One region of the Cellvibrio sp. genome, then DNA from elsewhere that is predicted to be linked to it. Evidence: predicted binding sites of a transcription regulator. Region 1 holds the regulator's gene; each other region holds the start of a gene.
The links. The regulator sigma-54, encoded in region 1, starts transcription at its own class of promoters, with help from an activator protein. The targets are predictions, from matches to a motif close to TGGCACANNNNTTGCNNT.

Region 1 (2,461 bases):
TGTCGCCGATAACATCATGGCAATCCTGGAAACGCGCAAAGATCTGGATCGAACCCAGCGCCAGGAAAAGCTCGAATCGTTGCTTAATGAATTCCATATCACCCACATTCGCGACAGCCTGGGGATGGCACTTTCAGGCGGTGAACGCCGCCGGGTAGAAATCGCCCGTGCGCTGGCCACCGACCCTAAATTTATCCTTCTCGATGAGCCCTTTGCCGGTGTTGACCCTATTTCAGTCAACGACATCAAAGAAATTGTGCGCCATCTTAAAGACCGTGGTATCGGCGTGCTGATAACCGACCACAACGTGCGGGAAACGCTCGATATCTGTGAGACCGCCTATATCGTTAGCGAAGGGCACATTATTGCCGAGGGCGATGCCGAAACCGTACTCAGCAACAGCAAGGTACGCGAAGTCTATTTAGGCGAGCATTTCCGGCTGTAAAGATGGCTAAACCCGTCACCTCCGGTGTTACCAACCGCCCGTCAGCAACACCTTAGGCAACACACAAACAACTTGACAAGTAACATTATTTGATCATTAGGCATAAAGCTTGCTTAAGCTTATTGCTTGCGCGCCAAACCCTGACTAAACTCCACCTATCTGATGTTTTCCATCCTGCGTTATAAGGGTTTGTCGTTCACATAATGAAGCAATCTCTCCAACTCAAACTCGGTCAGCAGCTGACCATGACTCCGCAATTGCAACAGGCCATCCGCCTCTTGCAATTATCGACGTTAGACCTGCAGCAAGAAATACAGGAAGCGCTTGAATCCAACCCCATGCTGGAAGTGGAAGAAAGCTTCGATAGTCCCAGCAGCACCAATGATTACGAAGGGAGCGAACTGGATAAAGCGGATTACACCCGCCAATTGGAGATAGCCGCTGAAGCTGGCACTGACCACGGCACCGACTTTACCGCGAGCGAAAATTTCTCCTCCAGCACAGCCGACAACTACAGCGAAACCAATAGCTATTCCGAAGGCGGTGAAAGCTTCGGTGAAGGTGAAAGTGAAAGTTTTGGCGATAGCGATGTATACGGCGAAGGTGATGGCTTTAGTGCTGACAGCGGCGACTGGAGCGATTCCATCCCCAGCGACCTCCCGGTCGATACCAGTTGGGATGATGTTTACCAATCGTCCTCCAGCAGCAGCTCCAGCAACTACGACAACGAAGACAATGATTTTGAAAGTCGCCGCGCCGCAACTGATTCGCTCTATGACCATTTGATGTGGCAGTTAAACCTGACGCCCATGTCGGATCGCGACCGCGTACTGGCGATGGCAATTATCGATGCGGTGGAACCGAGCGGCATGCTGTCCATCACCATCGAAGAAATTTTTGAAGGTATGCGCGGCGATTTTGAAGAACTGGAACTCGACGAAGTTGAAGCAGTGCAGCACCGCTTGCAACAATTCGACCCTTGCGGTGTATGCAGTCAAAATCTATCTGAATGCCTGTTAGTGCAACTACAGCAATTTGATCCGAAAACACCGTTTTTGGAATCGGCAAAATTAATTGCCAAGCAATATTTGCCAGTGCTCGGCAGCCGCGATTATCGCCAGCTGATGCGCCGCACCAAATTGAAAGAAGCTGAATTAAGCCAGGCAGTGGCATTAATCCAAAGTTTGAATCCCCGCCCGGGGGATATGATCGCCAACGGCGATACCGAATATGTCGTACCTGATGTATTCGTTGAAAAGCGTGATGGCCGCTGGATAGTGGAACTCAATCCGGATATTGCGCCGCGCCTGCGCATCAATTCCGACTACGCCTCCATGGTGAAACGCGCCGACTCCAGCACCGACAACACCTTCCTTAAAGATAATTTGCAGGAAGCGCGCTGGTTCTTGAAAAGTTTGCAGAGCCGCAATGAAACCCTGCTGAAAGTGGCGAGTTGTATTGTGGAAAAACAGCGCGGCTTTTTGGATTACGGCCCCGAGGCGATGAAACCCCTGGTGCTACACGATATCGCCGAAATTGTGGAGATGCACGAATCTACAATTTCACGTGTGACCACACAAAAATACATGCATACCCCGCAGGGTATTTTTGAACTGAAATATTTTTTCTCCAGCCATGTCAGCACCGACAGCGGCGGCGAATGTTCATCAACTGCGATTCGCGCAATCATCAAAAAATTGGTGAGCGCCGAGAACCCGAAAAAACCGCTCAGCGATAGCAAGATTACCGATCTGCTAGCCGAGCAGGGGATTCAAGTGGCGCGCCGCACCATCGCCAAATACCGTGAATCACTCAATATTCCACCGTCGAATGAACGCAAAACTATTTAGCTATTTAATTGTATTAGTTGTAGTACCAATAAAGTTCGGATCAAAAAAATTCATGGATGTAATGCGAGGTTGTGCCAGCCGCAACCGTTTTGTTTCTAGCGAGAGGAAGTATCTATGCAAATAAATATCAGCGGTCGCCATGTAGAAGTTACCGATTCCATGAGAG
Region 2 (3,628 bases), on a different contig from region 1:
TGAGGAGTTTTTTACGAAACAAAAGAGCGCGCATAATCAAATCACTCAATTAGAGATTTTGGGTAATGTATTGCAACATTTGATCGGCTGTAGAGACTACTTTGGAATTCATTTCGTAGGCACGTTGGGTGGTAATCATATTCACCATTTCCTCTACGATATCCACGTTGGAATTTTCCAGCATGCCCTGCTTGATTACGCCCAAACCATTTTCACCAGGAGTGCCTTGAACCGGGTTTCCACTCGCAACAGTTTCCACAAATAAATTCCCACCAATTGGTTGCAAGCCCGAATGGTTTATAAAATCTACCAAGGTAATATCACCCAATTGTTGGGGTTCTACCTGGCCGGGAGTGTACGCATTGACTGTACCCGATGTGCCAATCGTAATTTTGTTGGCCCCTTCTGGAACAATAATCGCGGGCTCTAATAAGTAACCATCGGCATTGACTAGTTGGCCTTCACCATTAATTTGCAGCTGGCCATTACGGGTGTAGGCAATAGTTCCATCGGGTTGGAGCACTTGCAAAAAACCATGGCCGTCAATCGCAACATCCAATGATTGTTCAGTGACCTGCAATGTACCCTGGGTAAATTCTTTTTGGGTTGCAACAACACGCACACCCGCACCCAATTGCAAACCCGATGGCAATTCAGTTTCTTGGGTTTGTTGTGCCCCCGGTTGACGCTGGTTTTGATAAAGTAAATCTTCAAAAACGGCACGGTCACGCTTAAAACCAATGGTGCTGGTGTTGGCCAAATTATTGGAGATAGTGGTTAGCTGACGATCTTGCGCTGACAAGCCGGTTTTACTGACATAGAGTGCGGCATGCATGATATTTTCCTCGGGTTAAATACTTGTTATATGAACAAGCATTAAAAAAATGTTTACATCAATTACGACATCTGCAGCAGCTGTGCAGAACTGGCTGAGTTCTCTTCCGCTGTCTTCATGATTTTTACTTGCATTTCATATTGGCGCGCGAGGCTGAGAATTTGTGTAAATTCCTCAATCGCGTTGACGTTACTGCTTTCGAGCATGCCGCTACGCAAAGTGACTTCAACAGCAGGTAATGCCGGTTGCCCATCACGCTGGCGGAATAAACCGTCATCGCCTTTTTCAATTGCCTGAATATCGGGATTCACCAATTTGATTTGCCCCACCTGCACCATGGCTTCAGGCCCCTGCCCCTGCCCAACGATAGAAATAATGCCGTCGGCACCCACCTGCACTTTTTCATTTTCGGGAATATTGATGGGCCCGCCAGCACCCAACACCGGTAATCCATTGGCTGTACGCAGCATGCCTGTTGCGTCCACCGTCATGTTGCCGGCGCGGGTGTAGGCTTCAGTGCCATCAGGTGCTTGTACAGCAATGAAACCATTTCCCTGAATAGCAACATCAAGAGGATTGTTGGTAGCGATCATTGAGCCGGAAGTGAAGTCTGCGCGAGGGGATTCAGTCATCGCATAGGCTCGGGTTGGCTGGCCATCACCGTAATACACTCCCATACTGCGCGACTGCTCAAAGTCAGCGCGAAAACCGGTTGTGCTGAGATTTGCTAGATTATTGGCGCGGTTGGCTTGTGCCAGCATGTTGTGCTTGGCACCGGTCATAGCGATAAAGAGGGCTTTGTCCACGATCTGTACTCCAGTAATACCTAGCGCGATTCTTCACCGCTAGTTTTTTGGCAGATTTGCCGTTACTGGAGGTTTTGCAAGAGCGATGCCAAGTAAATAGGCAGTTTTCGATGAAATCTAAACCATTGATATTAATAGTAAAATCTGAAATAAACACAAGGCAAACGCGGAGCATAAAAACAGCGGAATAAATAAGCGGCAAACTGCTTCCGCTGTTTGCCGCTTGGCCAGGGTAGATATTGATGGGTATTGCTGAGCTCCACCCATCCAACCTATTAACGAAGGTTGATGATTGTTTGTGTGGTGGCGTTAGCTGTCTCAATGGTTTTTGCATTCGCTTGATAATTGCGTTGCGCAATAATCAGGTTCACTAACTGCTCAGACAAATCCACGTTCGACTCTTCCACAGCACCGGCCGTAATATTGCCCAATTGCGCAGAACCAGGCGCACCAATAATCGCCTCGCCCGTTTCAAATGTCTGTGCCCACATGGTATCACCTACTGGTTTTAATCCTTCAACACTGCTGAAGTTGGCCAGCGCCACCTGCCCTAATACCTGTGCCTCGCCGTTGGTAAAACGCGCGAATACAATGCCGGTATTGCTAATATCCAACCCGGCCAAACGGCCAGTTGCGTAACCATTTTGATCCAACTCTTCTACGGCAAATACACTACCAAATTGCGTACTACCCGCTAGATCAATTAAAAAGTTGGAGCTTGATGGTGGCTCTGCCACCGGAATTGTTCCACCTTGCAAAACATTCAATGGAGCCAGCGCGCCTATGGGTTCGCCATCCTCACCCAATGGAGTCCAGTTAGAAATAAGAATCGCATCAGTTGCGAACTCATCAATCGTGCCGTCCGGGGCAAAATGAAGGTTGAATGATGCCATTGTCGGCTCAGTATTTTGGGGCGACGGCAAAGTCGGATCAGGATCACCTACATTTTGGCCATCAATTTGTACATACATTTTCAAATGGTTAGCTGACGTAGCAGGATCTGCCGCGTCATAAGGCTGTTTTACAAAGTATTGGCGCATAACATGCGCGTTTCCCAAACTGTCATACACAGTAGTAGATGTTGCATGGTTAAAGGTTTTCTGATCAGTGGGGCTAAATGCATTAATGGGGATTGGAGTGAAAAAGTTAGGGATATTAATAGAACCAAACATGCTTCCACCAAAGACTGGCACAGTGGGGGTGCTACTTAAAACGGAATATCCCTCTTGCATGGTGACTGTGACAGTACCGCCAACAACTACCGCATTCACATCATCGTTCACAATCTGTGCAGCGCCCTGTGAACCTTGAACTTCAGCCGAACCACCGGCAGCATCAAATGCAAATTCGAGATCGCGTCCGGTTGCCGAAGTGACCACCAAATTACCATCGTCATCCAGATCCGCCGAAATTCCAAAAAGCGTTGATGAACTCAAATCATTAATCTCGTCCATCAAGACTGACATATTGGTAGTGTCACTCAGTAACACCCCATTCAACTTGAATGAGCCATTATTGGAAAATACCTTCGGCGGAACAGCTAAAGGATCATCGGCAAATAAAGTCGCAGTCGTAGTCGCAGTGGCCGAAACTCCCGCCAATGCATTCAACGCCGACGCAGTTTTATTAGCACCTGCACCATACTCGCTGATAAAGGGAAGATCAGTTCCATTGGGGCCGCGAATAATCAATGTCTGCGAACCATAATCATTGGTAACCTTGGGGATACCCTGGGTATGGGCAGTAGGATGTGCAACACCGGGAACCGCACTATCCACAGCACTCAGTGCCGTTGTTAAGGGGTTAACATCCGATGTTGGATCTACTGTGATAGTGATAGTAGACGCAACGCCGGTTGCCATATCGCGAAACGATAACTCACCAGTTATATCGTCCACGAAGGCTTGCACATTCACAGCTGATGGATTGTCAAAGTTGGCAGAGTTGATTAAATTGGCCAGCGCTGCGGGAGACGTTGCAGCGCCTG
Region 3 (3,628 bases), on a different contig from region 1:
AATCTCAAATCATCGCAATTAAAAATTGGCCAAAGTTTAAGTATTCCAGGCCAGGCACCGATGAGTTCACCCTACGCAATTCAGGCTGAGCAAGAGATCGCCCAACGCAATCAAAAAAATACCGGCACCTACTACACCATCAAATCGGGAGACAGCTTTTGGACCATCGCCAGAAAACACGATACCAGCGTGAAAAATTTGCTGAAGTGGAATGAATTACCGGCCAACGCAAAGTTAAAGCCGGGACAAAAATTATTAGTGGTCAATAAAACTGTTACTCAAACTGCAGATAACAAAATTACCTACCAAATTAAAAGTGGCGATACACTGCATAAAATTGCCAGCAAATTTGATGTATCCAAAAAAGATATTTTGAACTGGAATAAAGTGAAAGATGAAAGCTACATTCATCCGGGTCAGGAATTAACGATTTATCTCACAGCAAAAAATTAATTTTTCTTGGCATATAATGGAAAAGGCCTGATTTTTCAATCAGGCCTTTTTTTGATGGATATAGCTAGCTTTTCTCAATGAATATCCAACACATCAACATACTGAACCGCAGTATCAATGCGGCTTGCCAGCGGCACTATGCTGCAAGAATCTGTGTCGGCCTCGGCTACGGCGGCATCTTTGTTAATTTTAAGATTTACAAAATCAAATAAATTCAAATCTGCCAATTGCGATGGCTGCGCATTGCGGATTGCAGAAAAAATAGTTTCAGTGCGTCCAGGAAATTGACGCTCCCACTGCTGCAACATGTCTTTTACTACCTGACGCTGCAAGTTTTCCTGCGATCCACACAGATTGCACGGAATAATCGGGAAACCTTTCAACGCGGCAAAGTGCGCAATGTCTTCTTCAGCGCAATAACTCAGCGGGCGAATCACAATATTGCGTTTATCATCCGCCAACAATTTGGGAGGCATAGCTTTTAATTTGCCACCGAAAAACATATTCAAAAACAGGGTTTCAATAATATCGTCGCGGTGATGGCCGAGCGCGATTTTGGTCGCACCTATCTCATCGGCAAAACCGTAAAGTGTACCGCGGCGCAAACGCGAACAGAGTCCGCAAGTAGTTTTACCTTCCGGAATCACTTCTTTGACGATACTGTAGGTATCGCGCTCGATAATATGGTAAGGCACACCCACCTGCTCCAAATAGGCAGGCAAGATATGTTCAGGGAAACCAGGCTGTTTCTGGTCCATATTGACAGCCACCAGCTCAAACGAAATGGGCGCGGTCTTTTGGAGGCTCATCAAGATATCCAGCATAGTGTATGAATCCTTCCCGCCCGAGAGGCACACCATCACCTTGTCGCCGTCTTCGATCATGTTGTAATCGACTATCGCTGAACCGGTCAAGCGGCGCAGACGCTTTTGCAGCTTGTTAAATTCAAGGCGATCTTTGCGTTCGTGTAACTCTTTCATGGACTCAAAACTCATACGGGAAGGTAGATCAAACGGCCACTGGGTCGGCGAGCGGCGCATTGTACGGATTTTACGCGCAAGTTGAAATCAATCACCGGAACACGGCAAGCCTTTGCCGGTCTATAATTCAGGAATTGCAGGCTAACTGGTTGAAATAGCAGCAAGTACCGCCCGCACACCTTATCAAACTGGCATCTCAAGTATCTGGCATAGGGCTTGCTCTTACCCCTATTAAACCCCACCGAAATTCGCGCTGGGGGAGAATTTTTGCCACGAGGAGGTAGTAATGTCGTTTATCGATAAACTGTTTAAGAAAAGTTTCCGCTCTTCTGTGACACACCAGACCTCCAAACCAAGAAATCCGCTTGCTGAGCAGGAGGACGTATTATCGGAGAATTATATTCCCGACCAATACCTCCCACTTTGGGAGCTGCAAAAACAACGGCAATTGCTGGAGGTAAAGATCACAGGCGCCAGCCGCGTTTATCAAAGCATGATCCTTGCAATTGATATTGAGCGCGGCTTGCTATGGCTTGATGATCTTTTCCCCCAGCAGCATATATTGGATGCTGGGGACGAAATTACTTTGCGCCATCACCGCAATGGCGAGCAACTTGTCGTTCGTGCTCATATTGTCGCTATGGGCTCCACATATAATGCCTCGGGCTTTGCAATCAACTTACCCGAATTTGTCTACTACATGCCCAGACGCAGCTCCCCGCGTTATATCATCGGCCACCAATCACCGCTCTCGGTGAAAATTCGTACGCTGGGGCAGGAACCAAGCTATGGCACCCTGCAGGATATTTCCACAGGCGGCCTGCGCTTGATCGTTGCAGGCAACATGCTCCCCTACTTGCGACACGGCGCGCTCTTGCCCATGTGCGAAGTCGATATCAGTGATGAATTACAGATTCGCTGTCGCGCGCGTATCTGTGCCTTCCGGATCGGTCGCAGTCCCTATCGTCATACGCAAATTAGTGTTGAGTTTATCGATATGGAGGAAGAGACGCGCACCGCTCTCGCCCGATTTCTGCGTGAATCGCAACTCGGCTGCGACAAACTCTCCCGCCCCCAGTCAACAAGCACCCAGGCCGCCTGAAGTCTAAATGGCTATAGAGCAACTAGAGATTCGCCAGTTATAGACTAGGCTTGAAACGTCAAGGCAGATGATCTACTCGTGAGTTTTTGCAATTGGATAAAAACGTCGCACGATAGGTCAGGTTTTTATCGTTATATCAGGAATTCACTCATGCGCAACAACGGTCATATCACCGGCAGGGAAGTACATCTTTCCACTAACGAGGAAATTGTCTCTTCCTCCAATATACGTGGCGATATCGAATTTTGTAACGAAACCTTTTGCCGTATCTCCGGCTACAGCCGCGAAGAATTGCTCAACCAGCCGCACAACATTTTGCGTCATCCGCAGATGCCGCCAGCCGCATTTGAGATGCTTTGGACCGCCTTGAAAGCCGGCAAACCCTGGATGGGGGTGGTGAAAAACCGCTGCAAAAACGGCGACCACTATTGGGTCGATGCCTATATCACTCCATTAAGGGAAAAAGGCCAGATCTACGGCTATGAATCCGTTCGCGCCAAAGCTGATCCCAATCTGGTTCGCCGTGCGGAACGTGTCTATGAACGCTTAAACCGGGGCAAACCGCCCTACTCATCCTGGGAAAAATTTTGGGGACAATTTGGCGGTAGCACCCTCGTTGCGCTGACAAGCTGGATACTGTTACTCATCGCCACTAGTGTATTTGCATCTCTATCATTCACCTCCGTTATTGCAACTACCTTTATCGCACTGATCACTGGCGGCACTGCGCAATTAATGCAACAAAACCGAATTGCACAGGCACTACAAGACGCCCGGAACACTATCAATGACCCTTTTGCCGCTTATATTTATACCGGCCGATGCGATGCAATGGGTGAAATTGAATTAGCGCAACACGCGATAAAATCACGCTTGCGTACGGCATTGGGGCGATTTGGTGAATCAGCCAAAGAGCTGCAACAAAAAGCGGGCGCTGCACATCATCACGCACGCAGAACCTATGAGGGGATGAGTGCCCAACAACAAGAAACTGCAGGGGTTGCCACCGCTATGCAGCAAATGGCGCTAGCGGTTCAGGAGGTCGCAAGCGGTGCAAACCAGACATCGATGGCGACTGGCGCAGCGATTGGCG
Region 4 (3,628 bases), on a different contig from region 1:
ACCAACGCAAACCCAGCGGTGAGTAAAGCCGCTGCTGCTAAAGCGCGTGCCGAATCGACTGAAAAATTCCAGCAGGCACTTGAGCAAGTGCGGCCAGAGGTTGCCGCCCGCAAACCGGTTGCGCGCAAAGAAAATCCGCCTGCCGAACCCGTGGCTGCCCGCCCAGCGCCAAAACCTGCAGCCCAACACAATTCACCGCAAGAAACGCACAAGGCGGATGCACCGCCTAAAGCGCGCAATGATACCCAGGATTCAGCGAGTAAAGCGGTAGAAAAGTCAGAGGCAGCGGTACCGGATAGGGGAGTAGATGAGCCGGTGATGGACGAACTAAACAAAGAACAATCAGCTGATTCCCAACAGCAAACACTGGCGGGCGAAACTCAAAAAGGTGAGGTGGAGAGTCAATCTGCCGATGACATAACCATTGCGCTGGACAGCCTCTTATTGGTGGCTCCCGTGGTTTCTAATGAAGGAAAAGTTGAGGAAGTGGTGGCTTCACCTGAAAGTTTGCTCAATACCGCGACCCCCCGGCCGTTGGTTTCAGGTGAGTCTGTAAATGAGGGTGATATTGGTTTGCCATTGGATAACTCTGTGCTTGATCCAGACGTGTTGGCAATACAACAGCCATCTCTTGTGCCTGTTGCACCTGTAGCGTCGGAGGTTTCCATAATGCCAGAGCTAGCGGCAGGTGCATTATTCGACAGTCAGTCACCCTTGGTGCTGACTACCCAGATAGCACCGGGTCACTTGGCTTCACTCACCATCACCGATGCCCCATCGGCGCAGCCAGCCGCTCTGCAAACGGTGGGCGGAGCCTTGCCTGGAAACTTGTCAGGTGAGCTGGCTCTGGATGACGCGGAGACTGAAACCGATGTATTGGCCGGCGATGGCACTGTTACAGATTCTGGGGAAAACCCTGATTTCCTGCTGCTTAACTCCAAAGCTGCGCTGAATAAATTGGCCGAAACCTCCATGACTGCTGCGACACTGGATAAGACAGCTCCCGCCGCTGATTTGGCAAAACCCGCACCGGTTAGCGCAGCAATTGAAACATTGACACGATTAGCCGAGACGCAATCACCTGCTACACGGGCATTTGTTGTTCAAACGGGAGTGCCAGTAGCAGTCGGTACACCCCAGTGGAGCCAGGCAGTGGGAGATAAAGTCCTCTGGCTTGCAGCACAAAATGTGAGTTCTGCTGAAATACGCCTCGATCCGCCCGAGCTAGGCCCTATGCAAGTCAAGGTGAGCGTCAATCAGGATCAGGCCACAGTGACTTTCACCAGTCCGCACCCAGCAGTGCGCGAAGCCCTGGATCAACAATTGAACCGTCTACGCGAAATGTTCTCCGAGCAGGGACTGAATTTGGTGAATGTGGATGTATCCGACAAATCCTTTGCCCAACAGAAGCGCGAACAGGAGGAGTCTGCTAAAAATTCAGGTAGTCATGGGTTGGATGAAGATGAATTGGCACCGCTGGCCATCACCCAGGCTATTTCCATGCGTCTGGTTGATCATTACGCATAGTTTTAATCCGTTCCTCATCAGTTAAGCCTCTTTTTTTTGCCGGGAACCTGATCAGATTGCTCAGGTTCTCTACATCTTTGTTTTGCATCAGATTTTTTTACTCATTCTAACCACCTTTCTCACGCTCACCCTCGCAAACCCTCTATCCGCTGCTAAGCTTTCAAAGGCGATACTGGCATAGGTATTGCTCAAACCCTTTTAGCCTTTGAAAGTGACGGAGTTTTGACATGGCGGCAGCCCCCAAAGCAAAAACTGATGCAGGCAACGCTGATGCGGCTGCAGATGGAAAAAAGAAAAAAAAGAAATTGTTGTTAATCATTGGTCTGGCGGTAGCACTGATCGCAATCTCCATCGGCGGTACTATTGTGGCATTAAAATTTTTGGCACCAGCGCCACCGGCGGGTGAGGCTGCAGAAGAAGAGCAGGCAGAATCGACTTTGGCGCCTGCGCTTTATTATGAAATGACTCCTAACTTTACGATTAATTTTAATGTAAATGGTCGCCAGCGTTATTTGCAGGCGGCAATCACCTTGTTGTATCGCGATCCCTTGCTGGAAGAGTTATTAAAGTTACATATGCCGGCAATTCGCAATGGTTTGGTCATGCTGTTAAGTGCCAAAAATTTTGAAGAGTTACAGACAAACGAAGGGAAAGAAACTTTACGGGAAGAAGCGCTGGAAATTATTCGCAGCCAATTGCAGAAAGAGCAAGAAGCCCTGGTTACCAGTGGCAAAAGCGAAGAGGTTTCCCCCTCGAATGTCGAACAAGTGTTGTTTACCAACTTTGTAATGCAATAAGGAAACCGCTGTGCAAGATTTACTCTCGCAAGACGAAATTGACGCGCTCCTCCACGGCGTTGATGACGGTGACATAGATACCGAGGGCGATGCTGAACCCGGTACGGTAAGAAACTACGACCTCACCAGCCAGGATCGTATTGTGCGTGGGCGCATGCCCACGCTCGAAATGATCAATGAACGTTTTGCCCGCTACACCCGCATCAGTATGTTTAACTTATTGCGTAGAACTGCCGATGTTTCAGTTGGTGGTGTGCAAATCCAAAAATTTGGCGAGTATGTCCATACGCTTTACGTGCCTACCAGTTTGAATATGGTGAAGTTTCGACCTTTGCGTGGTACGGCATTAATTATTCTCGATGCGCGCTTGGTTTTTAAATTAGTGGATAACTTTTTTGGGGGCGATGGCCGCCACGCAAAAATTGAAGGCCGCGAATTTACCCCGACTGAATTGCGCGTAGTGCAGATGGTATTAAATCAAGCATTTATCGATTTAACCGAGGCCTGGAAAGCGGTTTTCCCTATCAATTTTGAATATGTCCATTCAGAAGTTAACCCCTCGCTTGCCAACATTGTCAGCCCCAGTGAAGTCGTGGTGGTGAGTACGTTCCATATTGAATTGGATGGTGGCGGCGGTGAAATGCATATTACTGTTCCTTATTCAATGATCGAACCGATTCGCGAAGTGCTCGATGCCGGTTTGCAAAGTGACAGCGATGAGCATGACGAACGTTGGGAAAAAGCCTTGCGCGAGGATGTGCTTTCGGCAAGTGTGGATTTGGAATGCGACATCGTGCGGCGCGACATTACCCTGCGCGATATTGTTGATTTAAAAGCGGGAGATATTATTCCAATTGAATTCCCTGATTATCATGTATTGACCGCCAATGGTGTTCCTATGTTCAGGACCCAGCTAGGTCAAACCAATGGTTTTCTCAGTTTGAAAATTCGCGAATTTATTGACCGTCGCAGTGCTTACAATATAACCGGCACTAAAGGTGATAGCACAAAAACCGATGAAACAACTAATACTAAAGAAGAGCGTGTGACTGCAACTAAAGGTGGAAAAAATGGCAAATGATGATGTTGATCAAGACTCAATGGCCGATGATTGGGCTGCCGCTATGGCAGAGCAGGCTGATGTTGATGAAGCCATGGCCAGCGCAGTGTCGTTTGATGAATTAAAAAGTGAAGTGCTTAAACAACCGCCGGGCAGTCCGGATCTGGATGTGATTCTGGATATTCCAGTGTCTATCTCGATGGAAGTAGGGCGCACTTCAATTACGATTCGCAATTTATTGCAG

Region 2: the regulator sigma-54 is predicted to act here: its motif matches at 1,715-1,732, upstream of flgF (flagellar basal-body rod protein FlgF).
Region 3: the regulator sigma-54 is predicted to act here: its motif matches at 1,639-1,656, upstream of ACWA6V_RS00580 (flagellar brake protein).
Region 4: the regulator sigma-54 is predicted to act here: its motif matches at 1,701-1,718, upstream of ACWA6V_RS08815 (flagellar basal body-associated FliL family protein).

Annotation. Positions count from the first base shown of each region.
Region 1 covers NZ_JBRFPI010000512.1:51-2,511, reverse strand. Annotated here, with positions in the region: partial or broken gene lptB (LPS export ABC transporter ATP-binding protein) at 1-445, shown strand, start outside; gene ACWA6V_RS20520 (RNA polymerase factor sigma-54) at 649-2,295, shown strand; partial or broken gene ACWA6V_RS20515 (HPF/RaiA family ribosome-associated protein) at 2,410-2,461, shown strand, end outside.
Region 2 covers NZ_JBRFPI010000021.1:16,772-20,399, reverse strand. Annotated here, with positions in the region: gene flgH (flagellar basal body L-ring protein FlgH) at 1-34, opposite strand, end outside; gene flgG (flagellar basal-body rod protein FlgG) at 50-835, opposite strand; gene flgF (flagellar basal-body rod protein FlgF) at 898-1,641, opposite strand; gene ACWA6V_RS02495 (flagellar hook-basal body complex protein) at 1,917-3,628, opposite strand, start outside.
Region 3 covers NZ_JBRFPI010000004.1:9,579-13,206, forward strand. Annotated here, with positions in the region: gene ACWA6V_RS00570 (LysM peptidoglycan-binding domain-containing protein) at 1-453, shown strand, start outside; gene ttcA (tRNA 2-thiocytidine(32) synthetase TtcA) at 528-1,433, opposite strand; gene ACWA6V_RS00580 (flagellar brake protein) at 1,720-2,535, shown strand; gene ACWA6V_RS00585 (methyl-accepting chemotaxis protein) at 2,686-3,628, shown strand, end outside.
Region 4 covers NZ_JBRFPI010000108.1:3,833-7,460, forward strand. Annotated here, with positions in the region: gene ACWA6V_RS08810 (flagellar hook-length control protein FliK) at 1-1,527, shown strand, start outside; gene ACWA6V_RS08815 (flagellar basal body-associated FliL family protein) at 1,755-2,324, shown strand; gene fliM (flagellar motor switch protein FliM) at 2,335-3,405, shown strand; gene fliN (flagellar motor switch protein FliN) at 3,395-3,628, shown strand, end outside.